Regions from separate parts of the Serratia rhizosphaerae genome, predicted to be linked through region 3. Evidence: predicted binding sites of a transcription regulator. Region 3 holds the regulator's gene; each other region holds the start of a gene.

Region 1 (7,414 bases), 1.0 Mb from region 3:
CCCATCGCGGCGAACTCTGTCAGCAGGGGGCCGGTATCCGGCCCCCTTGATGCGTTTCATCACGGGCGCGCAGGCTGCGCCTCTACGGTAAGGAGAGGCTTATGTTTCGTTGGGGCATTATCTTTTTGGTGGTTGCGCTGATTGCCGCGGCATTGGGCTTTGGCAGTTTGGCGGGCACCGCCGCCTGGGCGGCAAAAGTGGTGTTTGTGGTCGGGATTATTCTGTTCCTGATCAGTCTGTTTACCGGCCGCCGTCGTCCTTAGCCGGTGGGCAAAGTGTAACAAATCTTGAGTCCTTTTCTGGCAGTAGGGGGGCAGATCGTGAACAGCGATATTATTCTCGGACGTTGGAAACAGCTCAGAGGCCAGCTATGGCAGGCCTGGGCTGAGCTTTCCGGCAGCGACTGTGCATGGCTGAGCGGCAGTAACGACTGTCTCTCCGGGATACTGCAAGAAGATTACGGAAGAGAGCAAGAAGAGGTATCCTCAGAAAAAACACCTTACTGAGGAACCCAGGTTGGGCTACAGAATACCCATCACGCTCGGCAATATTGAGCCGCTGGCGTATAAACCATACCGGCCTGGCAAACTGGCGCTGGTATGCGAAGGGGGCGGGCAGCGCGGTATTTTCACCGCCGGCGTACTGGATGAGTTCCAGCGTGCCCGCTTCAACCCTTTTGAACTGATGATCGGCACCTCCGCCGGTGCGCAGAACCTTTCCGCCTTTATTTGCGGACAGATGGGTTACGCGCGTCGGGTGATCACCCGCTATACCACTACCGCCGATTTCTTTAATCCCCTGCGCTTTGTGCGCGGCGGCCACCTGATCGACCTCGACTGGCTGGTGAATATCACCTCGCAGCAGCTGCCGCTAGCGATGGACACGGCGGAACAACAGTTCCACGACGGGCGTGAGTTTCTGATGTGCGCCTGCCGCAGTGACGACTTCGAACCGACCTATTTCCCCGCCCGGCGCGCCAGCTGGCTGCCGACGATTAAAGCCTCCAGCGCCATTCCGGGTTTTTACCGTATGGGCGTCGATCTGGACGGCGTCAGTTATCAGGACGGCGGCATCAGCGACGCGATTCCGGTGGAGGAAGCCTACCGTCGCGGCGCGGATACCATCGTGGTGATCCGCACCGTGCCGTCGCAGATGTACTATACGCCGCAGTGGATGAAGCGGATGGAGCAGTGGCTGAGCGAAAGCAGCCTGCAGCAGATGGTGCGCATCATGCGTCAGCATGAGCAGAGCTACCACCGTATTCAGCAGTTTATTGAGAAACCGCCGGGCGACCTGCGCATCTTTGAAATCTTCCCGCCGAAGCCGCTGGCGAGCAATGCGCTTGGCAGTCGCCTGTCGTCGCTTAATCGCGACTATCACCTGGGCCGGCGCTGCGGTCGCTATTTTCTGGCGACCGTCGGCCACTGGCTGCAGGCGGCGGAAGAGGGCGACGGCGTTATGGTGAAACGGCCGCTGTCGCGGCGTTTGCTGCAGCCGGAAAGCCTGAATATGCCGTCGCCGATCGTCAGTGAAGTCACGCCGCCGGCCGCGGCGGCGCCCGCCGAGATGCGTCTGCCGCCGGACGAACTGCCGGGCGGCAAGGGAGAGGCGCTATGAGCCTGCGTTTTACCGATACCCACTGCCACTTTGATTTCCCGCCCTTCAGCGGCCACGAGGCGGAGAGCCTGCGGCGCGCGGCGGCGGCCGGCGTGGAGCGAATTATTGTGCCGTCGGTCACTGCCGATCGCTTTGCGGGCGTGGCGGGACTGGCGGAGAAGTACCCACCGTTGTACGCCGCGCTGGGGCTGCACCCGCTGTATATCGCACAGCACCATGACGCGCAGCTGGCGCAACTGGCCGACTGGCTGGCCGCACGGCCGCCCAAACTGGCGGCGGTGGGGGAAATCGGCCTGGATCTGTATATGGACGAACCGCAGTTTGCGCGTCAGCAGACGCTGCTGCGCGCCCAGCTGCAGTTGGCTAAACGCCATGACTTGCCGGTGATTCTGCATTCACGCCGCAGCCACGATCCGCTGGCCGCCATACTGCGGCGCGCCGACCTACCGCGTTGCGGCGTGGTGCACGGCTTTGCCGGCAGTCTGTCGCAGGCGCAGGCGTTTGTACGCCTGGGCTATTTTATCGGCGTCGGCGGCACCATCAGCTATCAGCGGGCGCAGAAAACCCGTGCGGTGATGGCGCAGCTGCCGCTCAGCGCGCTGCTGCTGGAAACCGATGCGCCGGATATGCCGCTGGCCGGCCATCAGGGCGAGCCTAACCGGCCGGAACGCGCTGCCGAGGTGTTTCAGGTGCTGTGTCAGCTGCGTTCGGAACCGCCCGAGCAGATTGCCGATCAACTTCAGCAAAATACCCAATCCCTGTTTGCGCTATAGCCGCCGTTCTGATGGTTAAAGTGTGATTTGAATCACGTTATAAGATTTTCGTTTGCGCTTGCTTGTATGCATTTGTGATGTAAGACGAGTCTGGCGCAATATTGCTCAGTATAATCCCGCCCCGTTACCAATAGTTAGCCCACAATAATGCCGGGCAGAATCTGTTTATTTTTCACCACAGGGATACTTTGCATGCAACTCATCATGAGCCTGATTGGGATGGCGGTGTTAATTGCGATCGCGGTGCTGCTTTCCAGCAACCGGCGGGCGATCAACCTGCGCACCGTGCTCGGCGCCTTTATTATTCAAATTGCCATCGGGGCGCTGGTGCTGTACGTACCGCTGGGCCAGCGCATTCTGGGCGGGATGTCGGAAGGGGTGGCCAATGTGATCGCCTACGGCAACCAGGGCATTTCGTTTATTTTCGGCGGACTGGTGTCCGACAAGATGTTCGAACTGTTCGGCGGCGGCGGCTTTATCTTTGCGCTGCGCGTGCTGCCGGTGATTGTATTCTTCTCGTCGCTGATCGCCGTGTTGTATTACCTCGGCATTATGCAACTGGTGATCCGCGTGTTGGGCGGCGGCCTGCAGAAAGTGCTGGGCACCTCGCGCACCGAGTCGCTGTCGGCGACCGCCAATATTTTCGTCGGTCAGACCGAAGCGCCGCTGGTGGTGCGGCCGTATATCGCCACCATGACGCACTCCGAGCTGTTTGCCGTGATGTGCGGCGGCCTGGCGTCGGTGGCGGGTTCGGTGCTGGCCGGCTACGCGCAGATGGGCGTGCCGCTGGAATACCTGATCGCCGCTTCCTTTATGGCCGCACCGGGCGGTTTGCTGTTCGCCAAGCTGATGGTGCCGGAAACGGAAAAAACCCATGATACGGACGATGCGACCAAACTGATCGCCGAGGAAGAGCGCCCGGCAAACGTGATTGACGCGGCGGCGTCCGGCGCGGCGTCCGGTATGCAGCTGGCGCTGAACGTCGGCGCGATGCTGCTGGCGTTTATCGCCCTGATCGCGCTGCTGAACGGTATGCTGGGGGGCATCGGCGGCTGGTTCAACTATCCGCAGCTGTCGCTGGAACTGCTGCTGGGCTGGATCTTCTCGCCAATCGCCTTCCTGATCGGCGTGCCGTGGAGCGAGGCGATGACCGCCGGCTCCTTTATCGGCCAGAAGATTATCGTCAATGAGTTCGTCGCCTTTATGAACTTCGGCGCCTATCTGCGCCCGGATGAGGCGGTGACGGCCGACGGCTTGCAGGTGCTGTCCGCCCACACCAAGGCGATCATTTCGTTTGCGCTGTGTGGTTTCGCTAACCTTTCTTCGGTGGCGATTCTGCTGGGCGGTTTAGGCAGCATGGCGCCTAACCGTCGTCATGATATTGCGCGCCTGGGTCTGAAGGCGGTGGTGGCCGGCACCCTGTCTAACCTGATGAGCGCGACCATCGCCGGGTTCTTCCTGGCGCTGTAAACTATACTTGCGGGGCGCTGTTCTGCTTCTCCGTCGCCACGTTGGCGGCGGGGAAGCAAGCCCGTTAGGCAAGGCCAGGAACGCCGCGCCGTGAGGCTTTTGTTATTCTGTGAACAATATCGCGTTATTTTGTGATTATTTTCACATATAATCTCTGACTGTTAGAGCGTTACCCCATTGGATTTTTACACCTGAACGCGGTCGGCGTATTACCGGCGTGTTCTAATCGTTACTACAGGCTGTTTGCACGTCTAGCCTAATGTGCGGTGAGAAGGACCTCAGTTGCCCCCGGGGAAGTGATTACCCCGCGCTATCTTCACGGAACCAAGTCCGCTCGCCAACAGCAAGCAGCTCAAGTTGGAGAGTTTTATGACCGAATTAACCGCCGCAGCGCAACGCGCGCTGAGCCTGATGGATTTAACCACCCTGAACGACGACGACACCGACGAGAAGGTGATCGCGCTGTGCCGTCAGGCGAACAGCCCGGCGGGCCATACCGCCGCCATCTGCATTTATCCGCGCTTTATCCCCATCGCCCGCAAAACGCTGCGCGAGCAGGGCACGCCGGATATCCGCATCGCCACCGTCACCAACTTCCCGCACGGTAACGATGATATCGACATTGCGCTGGCGGAAACCCGTGCGGCGATCGCCTACGGCGCCGACGAAGTCGACGTGGTGTTCCCATACCGCGCGCTGATGGCCGGCAATGAGCAGGTCGGTTTTGAGCTGGTGAAGCAGTGCAAGCAGGCCTGCGCCGAAGCGAATGTGTTGCTGAAAGTGATTATCGAAACCGGCGAGCTGAAAGACGCGGCGCTGATCCGCAAAGCGTCTGAAATCTCCATCAACGCCGGGGCGGATTTTATTAAAACCTCCACCGGCAAAGTACCGGTGAACGCCACGTTGGAAAGCGCCGAGCTGATGATGTCGGTGATCCGCGATATGGGCGTCGGCGAGCAGGTGGGCTTCAAGCCGGCCGGCGGCGTGCGCACCGCGGAAGAGGCGCAGCATTATCTGCAACTTGCCGCGCGTATCATGGGCGCAGACTGGGCGGATGCACGGCATTTCCGCTTCGGGGCTTCCAGCCTGTTGGCCAGCCTGCTGACCACGCTGGGCTACAGCGCGCAAACGTCCGGCAGCGGCTACTGATTCTCGCTTTCGTCCCAGCGCGTCCGGGGCGTCTTTGATAACTCTACACACGCAGATTGCAGGAGGATATTTTGTTCCTGGCACAAGAAATTATTCGTAAGAAACGCGACGGTCAGCCGCTGAGCGAAGAAGAGATTCGCTTCTTTATTAACGGTATCCGCGATAACGTCGTCTCCGAAGGGCAGATTGCCGCGCTGGCGATGACCATCTATTTTCATGATATGACCATGCCTGAGCGCGTGGCGCTGACCATGGCGATGCGCGATTCCGGCACGGTGCTGGATTGGAAGAGCCTGGATCTCAACGGCCCGGTGGTGGACAAGCACTCTACCGGCGGCGTGGGCGACGTGACGTCGCTGATGCTCGGCCCGATGGTGGCGGCCTGCGGCGGCTACGTGCCGATGATCTCCGGCCGCGGCCTGGGCCATACCGGCGGCACCCTGGATAAACTGGAGGCCATTCCCGGCTTTAATATCTTCCCGGATGACAGCGCTTTCCGTAAAATCATCAAAGAGGTCGGCGTTGCGATTATCGGCCAGACCAGCTCGCTGGCGCCGGCGGACAAACGCTTCTATGCCACACGCGATATTACCGCCACCGTGGACTCCATTCCGCTGATTACCGGTTCGATCCTGGCCAAGAAACTGGCGGAAGGGCTGGATGCGTTGGTGATGGACGTCAAGGTGGGTTCCGGCGCCTTTATGCCGACCTATGCGCTGTCGGAAGATTTGGCGCAGGCTATCGTCGGCGTCGCCAACGGCGCCGGCTGCAAAACCACGGCGCTGCTGACCGACATGAACCAGGTGCTGGCTTCCAGCGCCGGCAATGCGGTGGAAGTGCGCGAAGCGGTACGCTTCCTGACCGGCGAATACCGCAACCCGCGCCTGCTGGAAGTCACCATGGCGTTGTGCGTGGAGATGCTGCTTTCCGGCGGCCTGGCGCAGGATGACGCTGATGCACGCGCCAAACTGCAGGCGGTGCTGGATAACGGCAAGGCGGCGGAAATCTTCGGCCGTATGGTGGCGGCGCAGCAGGGGCCGAGCGACTTTGTCGAGCGTTATGACAGCTATCTGCCGACGGCGACGCTGAGCAAGCCGGTGTACGCTGAGCGTGAAGGTATCGTCAGCGCCATGGATACCCGTGAGCTGGGCATGGCGGTGGTGACCCTCGGCGGCGGCCGTCGCCGCGCCACCGACAGCATCGACTACAGCGTCGGCCTGACCGATGTGGCTCGCCTGGGCGAGCGCATTGACGCCAAACAGCCGCTGGCGGTGATCCATGCCAACGACGAAGAGAGCTGGCAGCAGGCGGCCGAAGCGGTACGCGGTGCGATGACGCTGAGCGACCAGGTGCCGGAAGCTACGCCGGTGGTGTATAAACGCATCACCCAGTAAGGCCATTTATTAATCGAGGCGGCGCGCATTGCGCCGTCAGAGCGTGGAATCACGCGGGAGAAGACAATGAAACGTACATTTATCATGGTTCTGGACTCATTCGGCATCGGCGCCAGCGCCGACGCTGAACGTTTTGGCGACAAAGGCTCGGATACCCTGGGCCACATTGCCGAAATGTGCGCGCGTGGCGAAGCAGACACCGGCCGTAGCGGCCCGTTGACCCTGCCGAACCTCAGCCGCCTTGGTCTGGGCAAAGCGGCGCAGGAGTCCACCGGCACCTTCCCGCCGGGGCTGGACGAAAATGCCGACATCATTGGCGCTTACGGCTATGCCAGCGAACTTTCTTCCGGTAAGGACACGCCATCGGGCCACTGGGAGATCGCCGGGGTGCCGGTACTGTTCGACTGGGGCTACTTTAAAGACGAACACAACAGCTTCCCGCAGGCACTGCTGGACAAGCTGGTGGAGCGCGCCAAGCTGCCGGGCTACCTCGGCAACTGCCACTCCTCCGGCACGGTGATCCTCGATCAGCTCGGCGAAGAACACATGAAGACCGGCAAGCCGATTTTCTACACCTCGGCGGACTCGGTGTTCCAGATTGCCTGTCATGAAGAAACCTTCGGCCTGGAGCGTCTGTATGAGCTGTGCGAAATCGCCCGCGAAGAACTGACCGAAGGCGGCTACAACATCGGCCGCGTGATCGCGCGTCCGTTCGTCGGCGATAAGCCGGGCAACTTCCAGCGCACCGGCAACCGCCACGACCTGGCGGTCGAGCCGCCGGCGCCGACGGTACTGAAAAAGCTGGTGGATGAGAAGGGCGGCGACGTGGTGTCGATCGGCAAGATTGCCGATATCTACGCCAACGTCGGCATTACCAAAAAGGTTAAGGCGACGGGGATTGACGCGCTGTTTGACGCCACCGTCAAAGAGATGGCGCAGGCCGGCGACAATACCATCGTGTTCACCAACTTTGTCGATTTCGACTCCTCTTACGGCCACCGCCGCGACGTG
Region 2 (7,414 bases), 740 kb from region 3:
CGCCAGCGACAGCAGCAGCGGCGTATCGACACCGGTATCGTTGCCCAGCCACTCTTCCTCCAGCAGCTCCACCTGGTGCAGCAGCGCCAGCAGCTTTTGCCCCTGTTCGGTGGGGCGCGGCGGTACGGTACGGACCAGCAGCGGCTGGCCAAACAGATTTTCCAGCTGTTTGATGCGTTGAGATACAGCCGATTGGGTGATGCAGAGTTTTTGTGCCGCGCGTTCAAAGCCGCGTTCACGGATCACCGCGTCCAGCGCTTGTAGCGTTCTGTAGTCTGGGCGTTTCATCGGAGAGATATCCCTTAACGTTAATGGTTTCTGGCACTATACCTTAAATAGCGCCGCTTGCATCACAGCACAGGCGTGACGCTTGGCGCGCACGGGCCACAATTTGCGATCCATACCTGCATTCAGCGGGGCGATTTACCCTATAATACGCATACGTTTTCGTATATAGGCAATGGAAAATAGCATGACGCAGGATGAACTGAAAAAAGCGGTAGGCTGGGCGGCGCTGGAATACGTGAAGCCGGGCACCATCGTCGGCGTGGGCACCGGGTCGACCGCCGCCCACTTTATTGATGCGCTGGGGTCAATCAAGGATCAAATTGAAGGCGCGGTGTCCAGCTCCGACGCCTCCACCGCCAAGCTGAAAAGCCTCGGCATCCACGTATTCGACAGCAACGAAGTGGACTCGCTGGATATTTACGTCGACGGCGCGGACGAAATCAACGGCCATATGCAGATGATCAAGGGCGGCGGCGCAGCGCTGACGCGTGAAAAAATCATCGCCGCCATCGCCCGCAAGTTTATCTGCATCGTGGATGCCTCCAAACAGGTGGACGTGCTGGGCAAGTTCCCGCTGCCGGTGGAAGTGATCCCGATGGCGCGCTCCTACGTAGCGCGCGAACTGGTGAAGCTGGGCGGTCTGCCGGAGTATCGTCAGAATGTGGTCACCGATAACGGCAATGTGATTCTCGATGTGCACAACCTGAGCATCACCGACGCGGTGGCGCTGGAGAACAAAATTAACGGCATCGCCGGCGTGGTGACCGTCGGGCTGTTCGCCAACCGTGGCGCCGATGTGGCGTTGGTCGGCACGGCGGACGGCGTCAAAGTGGTCGAATAACCACCGGCTGTGTATGCAGGCTGCGCCGCCCGGCGCAGCCCGTTGCCGGCATAATTTTCAGCAGAAAACATCTTTTCTTTAATCCGCCAAATTTGGTGACATATGTCACATTCTCGTCATAACTTCGGTTAAGCTTCTGCCAAATTCTTCCTACATGGCATTTTCAACCAGAATTGCCCCTCTGAACTGCCCCTTGTACTGAAGGGTGGGCAATCGTTTGTATTGCCGCCCGCGTTATTTTTGTTATGTTGGTGGTCGAGCTGTTTTATCTCTTCCCGTCATCCGGCTGCCGGCAAGGTGGAAACCCTGCGGGGCGCCCGCGAGCGGAAGAGGGGACAGCCGCTTCTGAAGTCTGAACATAGGGTCGGGTAAATGGCAAAAGTATCATTGGAGAAAGACAGGATTAAATTCCTGTTAGTGGAAGGGGTTCATCAAAGCACGGTGGATAATCTGCGCGCTGCCGGTTATACCAACATTGAATATCACAAAGGTGCGTTAGACACCGAGTCACTCAAGGCATCGATCCGCGATGCTCATTTCATCGGCATCCGATCGCGCACGCATCTGAGCGAAGATATCTTCGCCGCGGCCGAGAAGCTGGTGGCGGTAGGCTGCTTCTGTATCGGCACCAACCAGGTGGATTTGAAAGCGGCGACCAAACGCGGCATCCCGGTGTTCAACGCACCTTTCTCCAATACCCGATCCGTTGCCGAAATGGTGCTGGGCGAGCTGCTGCTGATGCTGCGCGGCATCCCGTCGGCCAACGCCAAGGCGCACCGCGGCGTGTGGAACAAGCTGGCCATGGGCTCGTACGAGGCGCGCGGCAAGAAGCTGGGCATCATCGGCTACGGCCATATCGGCACTCAGCTGGGCATCCTGGCCGAAGGGCTGGGGATGAAAGTGTTCTTCTACGACATTGAGAACAAACTGCCGCTGGGCAACGCGCAGCAGGTGCGTCATCTGTCCGATCTGCTGAATATGAGCGACGTGGTGACCCTGCACGTGCCGGAAACGCCATCGACCAAAAACATGATGGGCAAGGACGAGATGGCGCTGATGAAGCCTGGCTCGATCCTGATCAACGCCTCCCGTGGCACCGTGGTGGATATCCCCGCGCTGTGCGAGGCTCTGTCCAGCAAACACCTGGCGGGCGCGGCGATTGACGTGTTCCCGGAAGAGCCGGCCACCAACAGCGATCCGTTCAATTCGCCGCTGTGCGAGTTTGACAATGTGATCCTGACGCCGCATATCGGCGGTTCTACCCAGGAAGCGCAGGAAAACATCGGCGATGAAGTGGCCGGTAAACTGGCGAAGTATTCCGATAACGGCTCCACGCTGTCGGCGGTTAACTTCCCGGAAGTGTCGCTGCCGGCGCACAGCCCGAACGCCAGCCGCCTGCTGCATATCCATGAAAACCGCCCCGGCGTGCTGACCCAGATTAACCAGATCTTTGCCGAAGAGGGCGTCAACATTGCCGCTCAGTATCTGCAGACCGGTCCGGAAATTGGTTATGTGGTCATTGATATTGAAGCGGAAACCGAACGCGCCGACGCGGCGCTGCAGCGAATGAAGGCCATCCCAGGCACCATTCGCGCGCGTCTGCTGTTCTGATTGGCGTTTTAACGCGGATTAAAGAGGCCGGGCTTGTCCCGGCCTTTTGCTATTGGGCGATTTGCCAGGCCCAGACTTTGGACGGGGTGACGATTTCCGGCAGCGGGATATCCCAGTGCTCGGTCGGGATGCCGTCCACCTGCTGGCAGTCGTGCGCCAGCCCTATCGGATAAGGGCCGCCGTGCTGCCACTGTTGCAGCGTGCGGTCATAGAAACCACCGCCCATGCCCAGACGCTGCCCCTGGCTGTCGAACGCGACCAGCGGCGCCAGAATGACCGCCAGCTGTGAGGTCGGCAACACGTTGCGCACGTCCAGTTCGGGTTCGAGGATGTTAAAACGGTTGGGACGCAGCACGCTGTCGGGGTGGTAGTGTAAAAACAGCAGGTTGCCCGCGCTGAACGGGTGCAGCACCGGCAGATAAACCCGTTTGCCCATATGCCACAGGCGCTCGATTAACGGGCGGGTATCCAGTTCGCCGTCAAAGGAAAGAAACGCCGCCACGCTGTCAGCCGCAATAATACGCGGATGAGAAGCGATGCGTTCGGCGGTTTGCCGGGCGAAAGTATGCTGTTGCTGCGCGGAAAGCGCACGGCGTCGCTGACGGATTTGCTGACGGATGTCTTGCCGCTGTTTGGCGAACTGAGGTTGGAAATGCATCATGGGCATGATCGCATAGCGCGTTAAAGGTCGCGTAAACCTGATAAAAGGGGGAATCTCCGAGATGCCGTCGCAGGCTGTAACCCTTGAACCCGAGGTTCAAGGTGAACGTACCGTCGCAATCTTAAGGCTTCTCGACAAGCGAGCATGCTCACCGATCGCGGAGCAATACATTCTGTTTGTACTAAATATCGGCTCAGGGGACTGGCCCGCTGGCAAACATCTCAGAGAAATTTTGTACTCATTGCCGAACCGTTAGCGTTCAGCAACTTATGTTATTCGAATTGTGCATCATCCTGGCGGTCAGAGATGCGACCTTGCTCAAGCAGCGCCTGTTCAATGGTCTGTTGCAGCATACGGATGCGTTGTTCCATATTGGACGCATAATCACGTGTTTTCAAGCGTTCTTGCGCAAGTTCGTGACAAACATTCAACGCGGCAATGAAAACCAGCTGTTCAGTATTTGTGACTCTAGTGCGAACTTTGAGATCTTGCAACCGCTGGTTAAGATCGTCCGCCGCCATGTTCAACGCATCTTGTTGTTCTGGCGGGCAATTAACCCTTAACGAACGGCCAAAAATTTGAATATCTACTGGTTGTGCAGACATGCCACCTTCCTGCCTAAATTTCGCGCCGGCTCCGGTCTATCGAAGCGGGGCGCCACTATATATACCTCGGTACCAAGATACAACCCCTTAAAACACGGCGTTTTATCCCGTGGTTATTCAGTAACCTGATGATAATCTACTGTGCGTCGCGCCGGCAGTCAAAAAAATAGCCAGGCTGCTGCGAACGCTGTCGTTATCCCGGCCAACCCTGACCACAGACGGATTGTCACCAGCCACTGAAGGGGCGTGCTTATCTGGTGTAACCACGAGCCTTGGTGGTAGCATAACACGAACTTATCCTGCCAACGATGACGAATACGCATGTCTATACAGAATACATACCCAAATTACTTCACCTTGTCCGCCGCCCTGAACCAGCAGGCGGTGGCGCTCACCGCCGCTGAAATGCACGGTTTAATCAGCGGCTTGCTGTGCGGCGGTAATAATGACGCCAGCTGGCGCACGCTGGTGCACGACCTGACCAATGAAGGCGTGGCGTTCCCTCAGGCGCTGAGCCAGCCGCTGCAGCAGGTGTATGATCTGATTCATGAGACGCTGAGCGATGATGAATTTATGTTCCAGCTGATGCTGCCCGAAGGCGAGGCGGTTACGGTGTTCGAACGCGCTGATGCTCTGTCCGGCTGGGTCAATCACTTCCTGCTGGGCCTCGGCATGATGCAGCCGAAGCTGGCGCAGGTGAAAGACGAGGTTGGCGAAGCCATTGACGATCTGCGCAGCATCGCGCAGCTGGGCTACGACGAAGACGAAGACCAGGAAGAGCTGGAGCAGTCGCTGGAAGAAGTAGCGGAATACGTCCGTATGGCGGCAATCCTTTGCTATAACGAATTCAACCGCCGTAAACCGACCGCGGTGGAAAACGTCAAACCTACATTGCACTAAAGATTCGTATCGACCGTGCGCTTCGGCCGACTTGATTTCAGGAGAAGGACATGACTCAGCAGGAATTTCAGAACCGCCGCCAGGCGCTGTTGGCGAAAATGGCGCCGGGCAGCGCGGCGGTGATCTTTGCCGCGCCGGAAGCAACGCGCAGTGCAGATTCAGAATATCCTTACCGCCAGAACAGTGATTTTTGGTATCTGACCGGTTTTAACGAGCCGGAAGCGGTGTTGATTCTGATCAAGAGCGATGAAACGCACAGTCATAGCGTATTGTTCAACCGGGTGCGCGATCTGACGGCTGAAATCTGGTTTGGCCGTCGTCTGGGGCAGGAAGCGGCGCCCGCAAGGCTGGGTGTCGATCGTGCGCTGCCGTTTGATGAAATCGATGAACAGCTGCATCTGCTGCTTAACGGCCTGGATGTGGTGTATCACGCGCAGGGCGAATATGCCTATGCGGACCGGATCCTCTACGCCGCGCTGGATAAGCTGCGCAAGGGCTTTCGCCAGAACTTCCAGGCGCCGGCCACCGTCACCGACTGGCGGCCGTGGCTGCATGACATGCGGCTGTTTAAATCGGCCGAAGAGCTGGCGGTAATGCGCCGCGCCGGGGAAATCAGCGCGCTGGCGCACACCCGCGCGATGGAAAAATGCCGGCCGGGCATGTTCGAATATCAGCTGGAGGCGGAGATTCATCACGAGTTTACCCGCCTCGGCGCCCGCTACCCGTCGTATAACACCATCGTTGGCAGCGGTGAAAATGGCTGCATTTTGCATTACACCGAAAATGAAAGTGAGATGCGCGACGGCGATCTGGTGCTGATCGACGCCGGCTGTGAATATCAGGGCTATGCGGGCGATATTACCCGCACTTTCCCGGTCAACGGCAAATTCAGCGCGCCGCAGCGGGCGGTGTACGACATTGTGCTGGCGTCTCTCAACAAGGCGCTGGCGCTGTTCCGGCCGGGCACCAGCATCGGCGAAGTGAATGCGGAAGTGGTGCGTATTATGGTCACCGGTCTGGTGGAGCTGGGCGTGATGAAAGGCGAGGTTGAACAGCTGATTGCCGAACAGGCGCACCGCCAGTTCTTTATGCATGGCCTGAGCCACTGGCTGGGGCTGGATGTGCACGACGTCGGTCATTACGGTTCGCCAAACCGCGACCGGGTGCTGGAGCCGGGCATGGTGCTGACGGTGGAGCCGGGGCTGTATATCGCGCCGGATGCCGATGTGCCGGAAGCCTATCGTGGCATCGGCATCCGTATTGAGGACGATATCCTGATTACGCCGGACGGCAACGAGAACCTGACCGCCAGCGTAGTGAAAGACGCCGATGCGATTGAAGCGTTGATGGCGGCGGCAAGATAAGATGAGCGTAATTATCGTTGGCGGCGGGATGGCCGGAGCGACGCTGGCGTTAGCGCTGTCGTCGCTGACGCAGGGCCGGGTGCGCATTGACGTGGTTGAGGCCACGCGGCCGGGCGACCGGATGCATCCGGGATTTGACGCGCGCGCCATTGCGCTGGCGCAGGGCACCTGTCAGCAGCTCAGCCGCATCGGCGTCTGGCCTGCGCTGCGCGACTGCGCGACGCCGATCTCGCAGGTGCACGTCAGCGACCGAGGCCACGCCGGCTTCGTCAATCTGTCGGCGCAGGACTATCAGGTCGAGGCGTTGGGGCAGGTGATCGAACTGTACGACGCCGGCCAGCGGCTGTTTGCCCTGCTGGAAAACGCGCCGGGCGTGACGCTGCACTGTCCGGCCAAAGTGATCGATGTGACGCGCAGCCGCGAGCAGGCCGAGGTGCTGTTGGATAACGGGCAGCGCCTGAGCGGCCAGTTGATGGTTGCGGCGGACGGTTCGCGTTCCGCGCTGGCGCGCGCCTGCAACGTGCAGTGGCGGCAGCAGGACTACCCGCAGTTCGCCACTATCGCTAATGTGACCAGCGAGCAGGACCCGCAGGGCCGCGCTTTTGAGCGCTTTACCCGCCACGGGCCGCTGGCGTTGCTGCCGATGTCGCAGGGGCGCAGCTCTCTGGTCTGGTGTCATGACCGCGACGATCGTGAACGGGTGGACGGCTGGGACGACGCGCGTTTTCTGCAGGAACTGCAGCAGGCGTTCGGCTGGCGTCTGGGGCGGATGCTGCAGGTCGGCAAGCGCCACAGCTACCCGCTGAGTCTGTTGACCGCGCAGCAGCACGTTTCCCACCGTCTGGCGCTGGTGGGCAATGCGGCGCAGACGCTGCACCCAATCGCCGGGCAGGGCTTCAACCTGGGGCTGCGCGACGTGATGTCGCTGGCGGAAACCGTGGCGGAAGCGTCGCAGGCCGGCGAGGATCTCGGCGCCTACGCGGTGCTTGGCCGCTATCAGCAGCGGCGGCAGCAGGACCAGCAGGCAACCATCGGCGTGACCGACGGCCTGATCAAATTATTCGCCAACCGCTATGCGCCGCTGGTGGTTGGGCGTAATCTGGGCCTGGTGGCGATGGAACATTTGCCCGTGGTGCGCGATGCC
Region 3 (7,414 bases):
GCGTTTTCAGCAAGGTGCGGTAGGTATTGCCGGCGCCGTCCGCCGAACGCTGCGCCGCCCGCGGCGGATTCGGCACCAGCCACAGCACGCAGGCGGCAACCGCAAAAGCCAGTAGGCCAAGCGCCGAGAAAGAGCCGCGCCAGCCGATATGCTCCAGGCAGTACACCGCCACCAACGGCCCGGCGGTCATCGCCAGGCCGGCGGAAGAGAGCAAAATCGACTGTGCGAAAGTGCGCTGCTCCAGCGGAAAGTTGGCGACCACCGCTTTGGCGCATGAGCAGGGATAGCCGGAATGCCCCATCCCCGACAGAAAGCGGAACGTCACCAGCAGCCCCAGGCCAAAGCCCAGTAGGCCGAAGCACAAGGCGAAACCACCCAGCAGCAATAAAGAAGCACACAGCACCTTCTTAAAACCGAAGCGGTCGTTAAGCCAGCCGGCCGGAATTTGAAACAATGAATACGCCAGGAAGAATACGCCGGTGACATAGCCCAGCTGTTCCGCCGGCAGATTAAATTCACGCTCAATCGGCAACAGGGCAAACCCCATCACAGTTTTATCTATATAAACAATCACATAACCGACAAAAAGCAAAAAAATCATTAAAGCTCGCGGCTTCATGGCTGGACTCCCCTGTATTGCACGTCGGCAGACGGGCTGCATCAACGAAATTGTGATCCTTATCACTTATAGTTTTAATAACAGCGACTTAAGTCGCCACTAATGACGTTAGCGTCTTTACCTTGGCGGCATAAGATGCAATTTTGTTCAGGGTGATAGTTTTTACTGATAGGGAGATGAACGTGCGCTACCTGCCAAAATTGCAGCAGCTTCGGGTTTTTCAGCAGGTGATTCGCAGCGGCAGCATTCGCGGCGCGGCGCGCGCGCTGCAGCAATCCCAGCCGGCGGTCAGCCGCAGCCTGCGTGAACTGGAACAGGCGTTGGACACGCAGCTGATTATTCGCAGCAATCAGGGCATGACCCTGACCGAAAGCGGTCGCATTTTCGCGGTGCGGATGCAGTTTATTCTGGAAGAGCTGCAGCGTGCGGCGGATGAGATTCAGCAGATCAGCCAACACTCACAGGGGACAGTGGCGATGGGGCTTTCTTCACTGCTGGCGCTGACGGTGCTGCCGATGCTGGCCGACGCGTTCCGAAAACAGTTCCCGCAGGTAAATCTGGTGCTGCAGGAAGCCCAGCTCTCCACCCTGCTGCCCGCGCTGCGCGAAGGCCGGCTGGATTTCGCCGTCGGTTCCATCAGTCCGGAACTGCCTTTAGAAGATCTGGTGCGCGAGCCGCTGTTCAATGCGTCATTTTGCATCGTCGCCCGCCGCGGTCATCCGCTGGCCAACGCTCGCTCGCTGGATGCGCTGCGCCAGGCCAAATGGCTGCTGCCGGAAACCGATATGGGCTATTACCAGCATCTGCAATCCGTGCTGGGTGATTTTTATCAACAGCTGGAAACGCCGCCGGTGCGCTCGGACTCTGTCATCTGCGGCCTGAATATGGTGCTGGCGTCTGACTACCTGACCATTGTGGCGCGCGCGATGGCGCGTCCGCTGCATTTGCAGGAACAGGTGGTCACGCTGCCGATTGATACCCTGCCGCAGGCGCAGTATTGCGTGCTCTATTCGCAGAGATCGCCGCTAACCGTAACGGCGCGGCGTTTGCTGGATTTGCTGCACGGCCAGTGTCAGCGCTACGCCTGGTAAACTTATTCCACCACGCGGATTTCGAAACTGTGGGTCACCGTTGCCGCCTGACTCAACATCAGCGATACCGAGCAGTACTTTTCAGCAGACAGGTTGACCGCACGCTCCACCACCTTGTCACTCAACCCTTTACCGCTGACGATAAAGTGCAGATTGATCGCGGTAAAAGTACGCGGCGCCTCATCCCGCCGCTGCGAGCTGAGTTTCACCTCGCAGTCACGCACGTCATTGCGGCCCTTTTGCAGAATCGACACCACATCGATCGCGCTGCAACCGCCCACCGACATCAGCACCATCTCCATCGGACTCGGCGCCTTTTCCCCGGCGCTACCATCCATTAACACCTGATGACCTGACGCGGACTCACCGAGGAAGGTCAATCCTTCCACCCATTTCACTCTTGCCTGCATACTGCTCACTCCGGTTAATTTCTTAAAATCAGACTACGCTTTCGCGCTGAAACTGGCAATGGAACCTGATGCCGGTCATGCTGAAGCGAGACAACAGAAGACACTCGCCTCACTCTATGCTACAAACAAACCGCAATAACTCTTTTTGGACACCGACTTTCAGGGATCTGCCCAAGGAAAGCATCTTAAATGAGATGTTAACAGAATGTAGCTTGCAGCACTGACAGCAAGTTAATATGCTAGGGCAATAGCGTATTTTACGGCACGCCTCAAAACCTGTTTATAGCCCGCATGCATTACCGGTTATCAACGCGTTTAACAGGGAGCTCCGATCCCTGTGTTACAAAGGCAGCGATTACAACAGAGGATAATAGCGAATGGTTCTCGGCAAACCGCAAACAGACCCGACTCTCGAATGGTTCCTGTCTCATTGCCATATCCACAAATATCCATCCAAAAGTACGCTGATTCACCAAGGTGAAAAGGCTGAAACGCTCTACTACATCGTGAAAGGCTCCGTTGCGGTGCTGATTAAAGATGAAGAAGGCAAAGAGATGATCCTGTCCTATCTCAACCAGGGGGATTTCATCGGCGAGCTTGGATTATTTGAAGAAGGCCAGGAGCGCAGCGCCTGGGTGAGAGCGAAAACCGCCTGTGAAGTAGCTGAAATTTCCTATAAGAAATTCCGTCAGCTGATCCAGGTCAACCCGGATATTCTGATGCGCCTTTCCGCGCAAATGGCCAGCCGCCTGCAGGTCACCTCAGAGAAAGTGGGGAACCTCGCCTTCCTTGACGTTACCGGCCGCATTGCGCAAACCCTGCTGAACCTGGCGAAACAGCCGGACGCCATGACCCACCCTGACGGTATGCAAATTAAAATCACGCGTCAGGAAATTGGTCAAATCGTCGGTTGTTCACGCGAAACGGTCGGCCGTATCCTGAAAATGCTGGAAGATCAAAACCTGATCTCCGCGCACGGCAAAACCATTGTTGTTTATGGCACGCGTTAATTAATCAGAAAACGGCGCATTCGCGCCGTTTTTTATGCCGGTAGCGGCTTATACCGCATTCACCACATCCTGCACCGCACGTTCAAAACGCGCCATCCCCTCTTCAATATCCTGCAGCTCTACCACCAATGACGGCGCAAAGCGGATAACGTTAGGCCCGGCGTTCAGAATCATCACGCCATGCGCGGCGGCGGCGGCCAGGAAATCCCGCGCCTTATTCTGGTAAGCCGCACTCAGCTCGGCGCCGATCAACAGCCCCATGCCGCGAATATCGCTGAAAATACCGTACTTGTCGGCCAACTGCTGCAGTTTCTCCACGTAGAGCGCATGACGCTGCGCGATACCGTCCAGCACCTGCGGCGTGTTGATCACGTCCAGCGCCGCCTCGGCCACCGCGCAGGCCAACGGGTTGCCGCCGTAGGTGGTGCCGTGCGTGCCGACCTGCATGGCAGAGGCAATCTCCTCGCTGGTCAGCATCGCGCTGACCGGGAAGCCGCCGCCCAGCGCTTTAGCGGTGGTCAAAATATCCGGCGTCACGCCGTAATGCATATAGGCGAACAGCTTGCCGGTACGCCCCATGCCGCTCTGCACCTCATCAAACACCAGCAGCGCCTGGTGCTTATCGCACAGAGCGCGCACGCCCTGTAGGAACTCGGCGTCCACCGGCGTAATGCCGCCTTCGCCCTGAATCGGCTCCATCACTACCGCGCAAGTGCTGTCATCCATCACCGCCTTGACCGCCGCCAGATCGTTGTACGGCACATGCACAATATCGGCCGGCTTTGGCCCGAAGCCGTCGGAATACTTTGCCTGCCCGCCGACCGAGACGGTAAACAGCGTCCGGCCGTGGAAGGCGTTATAGAAGGCGATAATTTTGGTTTTGTACGGGCTGTGACGGGTAATGGCATAGTGGCGCGCCAGTTTGAAGGCCGCTTCGTTGGCCTCCGCGCCGGAGTTGGCGAAAAAGACCCGATCGGCAAAGGTGGCGTCAATCAGTTTGCTGGCCAAACGCAGCGCCGGCTCATTGGTGAACACATTACTGGTATGCCACAGGGTTTCGCTTTGCTGCTGCAGCGCCGCCACCAATGCCGGGTGGCAGTGGCCCAGCGCAGTTACGGCGATGCCGCCGGAGAAGTCGATATACTCCTTCCCTTCGCTGTCCCACACGCGGCTGCCCAGACCTTTGACCGGCACAAACTGCGCCGGTGCATAAACCGGCAAAATCACCTTATCGTACGTGCTGCGGTTCACCGCGTATTTTTCCGTCATTATTGGGTTCCACCTCAAGAGATTGGTTTTTTAATAGCGCCAGCAAAGTGACAATATAATCACAAAATATGCATAAAAAACCAATTAAGGGCAAACCAAAATCGCCAATCATAACGAAAAATTTATAACCGATTAACTTTTAAGGAAATTACTCAGCAGCACGTGCCCCTGCTCGCTAAGGATGCTCTCCGGATGGAACTGCACCCCTTCCAGCGCCAGTGTGCGGTGGCGAATCCCCATAATCTCATCGCGTACGCCGTCACGCTCGCTCCAGGCGGTAACCTCAAAACAGTCCGGCAGCGTTGCTGCGTCCAGCACCAGCGAATGGTAGCGCGTTACCGTCAGAGGATTGTTCAGCCCGCGAAAAACGCCGCGGTCCGTATGGCGAATTGCCGAGGTTTTGCCGTGCATCACTTCGCGCGCGCGCACCACATCGGCGCCGAATGCCTGCCCCAATGCCTGATGCCCCAGACAGACGCCGAGAATCGGCAGCTTACCGGCAAAATGCGTAATGGCCGCCAGCGAAATACCGGCCTCGTTCGGCGTGCAGGGGCCGGGGGAGATCACCAGATGCTGCGGCGCCAGCCTGTCAATATCGGCCAGCTGCAGTTCATCATTGCGCTTTACCAGCACCTCGGCGCCAAGCTCGCAAAAGTATTGATAAAGGTTGTAGGTAAAAGAGTCGTAGTTATCGATCAGCAGCAGCATGGCGGTTCAACGGCCTATGATTTGGGGAGTAATTTCCTGGTACAACAAGACGGCAACCGCCTCAGCCCGGGAGCTTACCGCAGTAAGCCGCCGGGGTGAAGGCGGTTGCCGATGCATTACGCGAAGAAAAGATTACTTTTTACGGCCGCCCATAATCGAACCCAGCACGCCGCGCAGGATCTGCTTGCTCAAATCACGCGCCATGCTCTTGGCGGCGGTTTGTACAATGCCGTCGCGCTTGCCGCCGCGCGGGCCGGTGGAGCCGAACAACAGCTCATTCAGGCTGCCCATCAGGCCGCCGCCGTTTTGTTGCTGGCCGGCCTGCGGCGCGGCTTTATCCACCGCTTGCGCATCCTCGCCCACGGTGGCGAAGCCTTCGGACGACAGCTTCTCATAGGCCGATTCGCGATCCACCATCTCTTCATAGCGGCCGTACAACGGCGATTTATTGATGGCGCTGTTCAGCCCTTCCGCCCCCAGCATGCCCATTTTGGACTCCGGCGCGATCACCATCGCACGCTCCACCACGTTGGGCCGTCCTTTCTCATCGAGGAACGACACCAGCGCTTCCCCGACGCCCAGCTCGCCAATCACCGTTTCCGCATCAAAATCCGGGTTGGCGCGCATGGTCTGCGCCGCAGCCTTCACCGCCTTCTGGTCGCGCGGCGTAAAGGCGCGCAGCGCATGCTGAACGCGGTTGCCCAGCTGGCCAAGCACGCTGTCCGGAATATCCAGCGGGTTTTGCGTCACAAAATAGACGCCGACGCCTTTGGAACGGATCAGGCGCACCACCTGCTCAATTTTGGTCAGCAGCGCCGGCGGCGCATCGTTGAACAACAGGTGCGCCTCGTCAAAGAAGAACACCAGTTTCGGCTGTTCCGGGTCGCCCACTTCCGGCAGTTGCTCAAACAGCTCCGCCAGCAGCCACAGCAGAAATACCGAATAGAGTTTCGGCTGGTTAATCAGCTTATCGGCCGCCAGCAGATTGATCATGCCATGGCCGTTGGCATCGGTCTTCATCAGATCGTTGATGTCGAGCATCGGCTCGCCGAAGAACAGGTTGGCGCCCTGCTCCTCCAGCGTCAGCAGGCCGCGCTGGATGGCGCCGACCGACGCACTGGAGATATTGCCGTACTGGGTTTTGAACTGTTTGGCGTTGTCGCCGACGTACTGCACCATCGCGCGCAGATCTTTCATATCCAGCAGCAGCAGCGCATTGTCGTCGGCAATTTTAAACACCAGCTGCAGCACGCCGCTTTGCACCTCATTCAGATCCAGCAGACGCGCCAGCAGCAGCGGGCCGAGATCGGACACCGTGGCGCGGATCGGGTGGCCCTTCTCGCCGTAAATATCCCACGGAATAATAGTGCTGGCCTGCGGCTGCCAGTCGGTCACGCCGATCGCCGTCAGCCGCGCCTGCAGTTTTTCATTCGGCACCGCCTCGGTGCCAATCCCCGACAGGTCGCCCTTCACGTCCGATAAAAACACCGGCACGCCGATGCGTGAGAACTGTTCGGCCATTTTTTGCAACGTCACGGTCTTACCGGTACCGGTCGCACCGGTAATCAGGCCGTGGCGGTTGGCCAAGGCGGGCAGAATCGCCAGATCCTGAACGGGTTTACCGTCTTTCATCGCCTTGGCGATAATCCGTGCTTCACTCATTTACTGTTCCTTTGATGACGCTAACGCGGCGCAGATGCGCCTGTGATGCCATAAAGCTATAAGCGCGACGGAAGCTCGTCAAGCGCTTAGCCGCGCAGCCCCAGCTGTTCTTTCAGCGATTTCAGGTAGCGGCGGCTGACCGGCACCGCATCGCCGACCGACATAATCATCTCCGCGGCCCCGCCTTCTTCAAAACGAATTTCCCGCACTTGCTCCAGATTCACCAGATACTGGCGGTGACAGCGAACCAGCGGCGTGCGGCTCTCCAGCGTGCGCAGCGTCAGTTCGGTAAAGCACTCCATGCCGTCGTTACGCACCACATACACGCCGCTGGCGCGCGAGCGGATGGCGATCACCTCGTCAAAACGCAGCAGATAAATCCGGCTGTGCCCGGCGCAGGGGATATATTTCAAATAGCCGGCGCTTTCCGGCAGTGCAGCGATATCCTGCGCCGTATGACGCTGCTGCAGACGCTGCAGGGTTTTCTGCAGCCGCTGCGGCTCCGCCGGCTTCAGCAGGTAGTCAAAGGCGTGCTCCTCAAACGCCTGCAGCGCATACTCATCGTACGCGGTGAGGAATACAATATGCGGCATCCGGTTGGGATCGAGCATGCCGACCATCTCCAGGCCGCTGATGCGCGGCATC

The links. The regulator CRP, encoded in region 3, controls carbon source genes, mostly activating them, when cyclic AMP is high. The targets are predictions, from matches to a motif close to ATGTGANNNNNNTCACAT.
Region 1: deoC (deoxyribose-phosphate aldolase) is a predicted target of CRP. The motif match lies at 3,990-4,007, and genes of this name have one in related genera.
Region 2: serA (phosphoglycerate dehydrogenase) is a predicted target of CRP. The motif match lies at 1,223-1,240, and genes of this name have one in related genera.

Annotation. Positions count from the first base shown of each region.
Region 1 covers NZ_CP041764.1:1,450,782-1,458,195, reverse strand. The annotation lists gene FO014_RS06850 (DUF1328 domain-containing protein) at 102-263, shown strand; gene FO014_RS06845 (CsbD family protein) at 321-506, shown strand; gene FO014_RS06840 (patatin-like phospholipase family protein) at 517-1,617, shown strand; gene FO014_RS06835 (TatD family hydrolase) at 1,614-2,390, shown strand; gene FO014_RS06830 (NupC/NupG family nucleoside CNT transporter) at 2,595-3,860, shown strand; gene deoC (deoxyribose-phosphate aldolase) at 4,230-5,009, shown strand; gene deoA (thymidine phosphorylase) at 5,081-6,403, shown strand; gene deoB (phosphopentomutase) at 6,470-7,414, shown strand, end outside.
Region 2 covers NZ_CP041764.1:3,196,534-3,203,947, forward strand. The annotation lists gene FO014_RS14890 (LysR family transcriptional regulator ArgP) at 1-288, opposite strand, end outside; gene rpiA (ribose-5-phosphate isomerase RpiA) at 473-1,129, shown strand; gene serA (phosphoglycerate dehydrogenase) at 1,502-2,740, shown strand; gene FO014_RS14905 (5-formyltetrahydrofolate cyclo-ligase) at 2,790-3,398, opposite strand; RNA gene ssrS (6S RNA) at 3,451-3,632, opposite strand; gene zapA (cell division protein ZapA) at 3,674-4,006, opposite strand; gene FO014_RS14920 (YecA/YgfB family protein) at 4,328-4,906, shown strand; gene pepP (Xaa-Pro aminopeptidase) at 4,957-6,270, shown strand; gene ubiH (2-octaprenyl-6-methoxyphenyl hydroxylase) at 6,272-7,414, shown strand, end outside.
Region 3 covers NZ_CP041764.1:2,454,021-2,461,434, reverse strand. The annotation lists gene FO014_RS11390 (MFS transporter) at 1-547, opposite strand, end outside; gene FO014_RS11385 (LysR substrate-binding domain-containing protein) at 802-1,710, shown strand; gene FO014_RS11380 (OsmC family protein) at 1,713-2,120, opposite strand; gene crp (cAMP-activated global transcriptional regulator CRP) at 2,498-3,130, shown strand; gene argD (bifunctional acetylornithine/succinyldiaminopimelate transaminase) at 3,179-4,399, opposite strand; gene FO014_RS11365 (aminodeoxychorismate synthase component II) at 4,532-5,107, opposite strand; gene FO014_RS11360 (helicase HerA-like domain-containing protein) at 5,240-6,769, opposite strand; gene btsR (two-component system response regulator BtsR) at 6,856-7,414, opposite strand, start outside.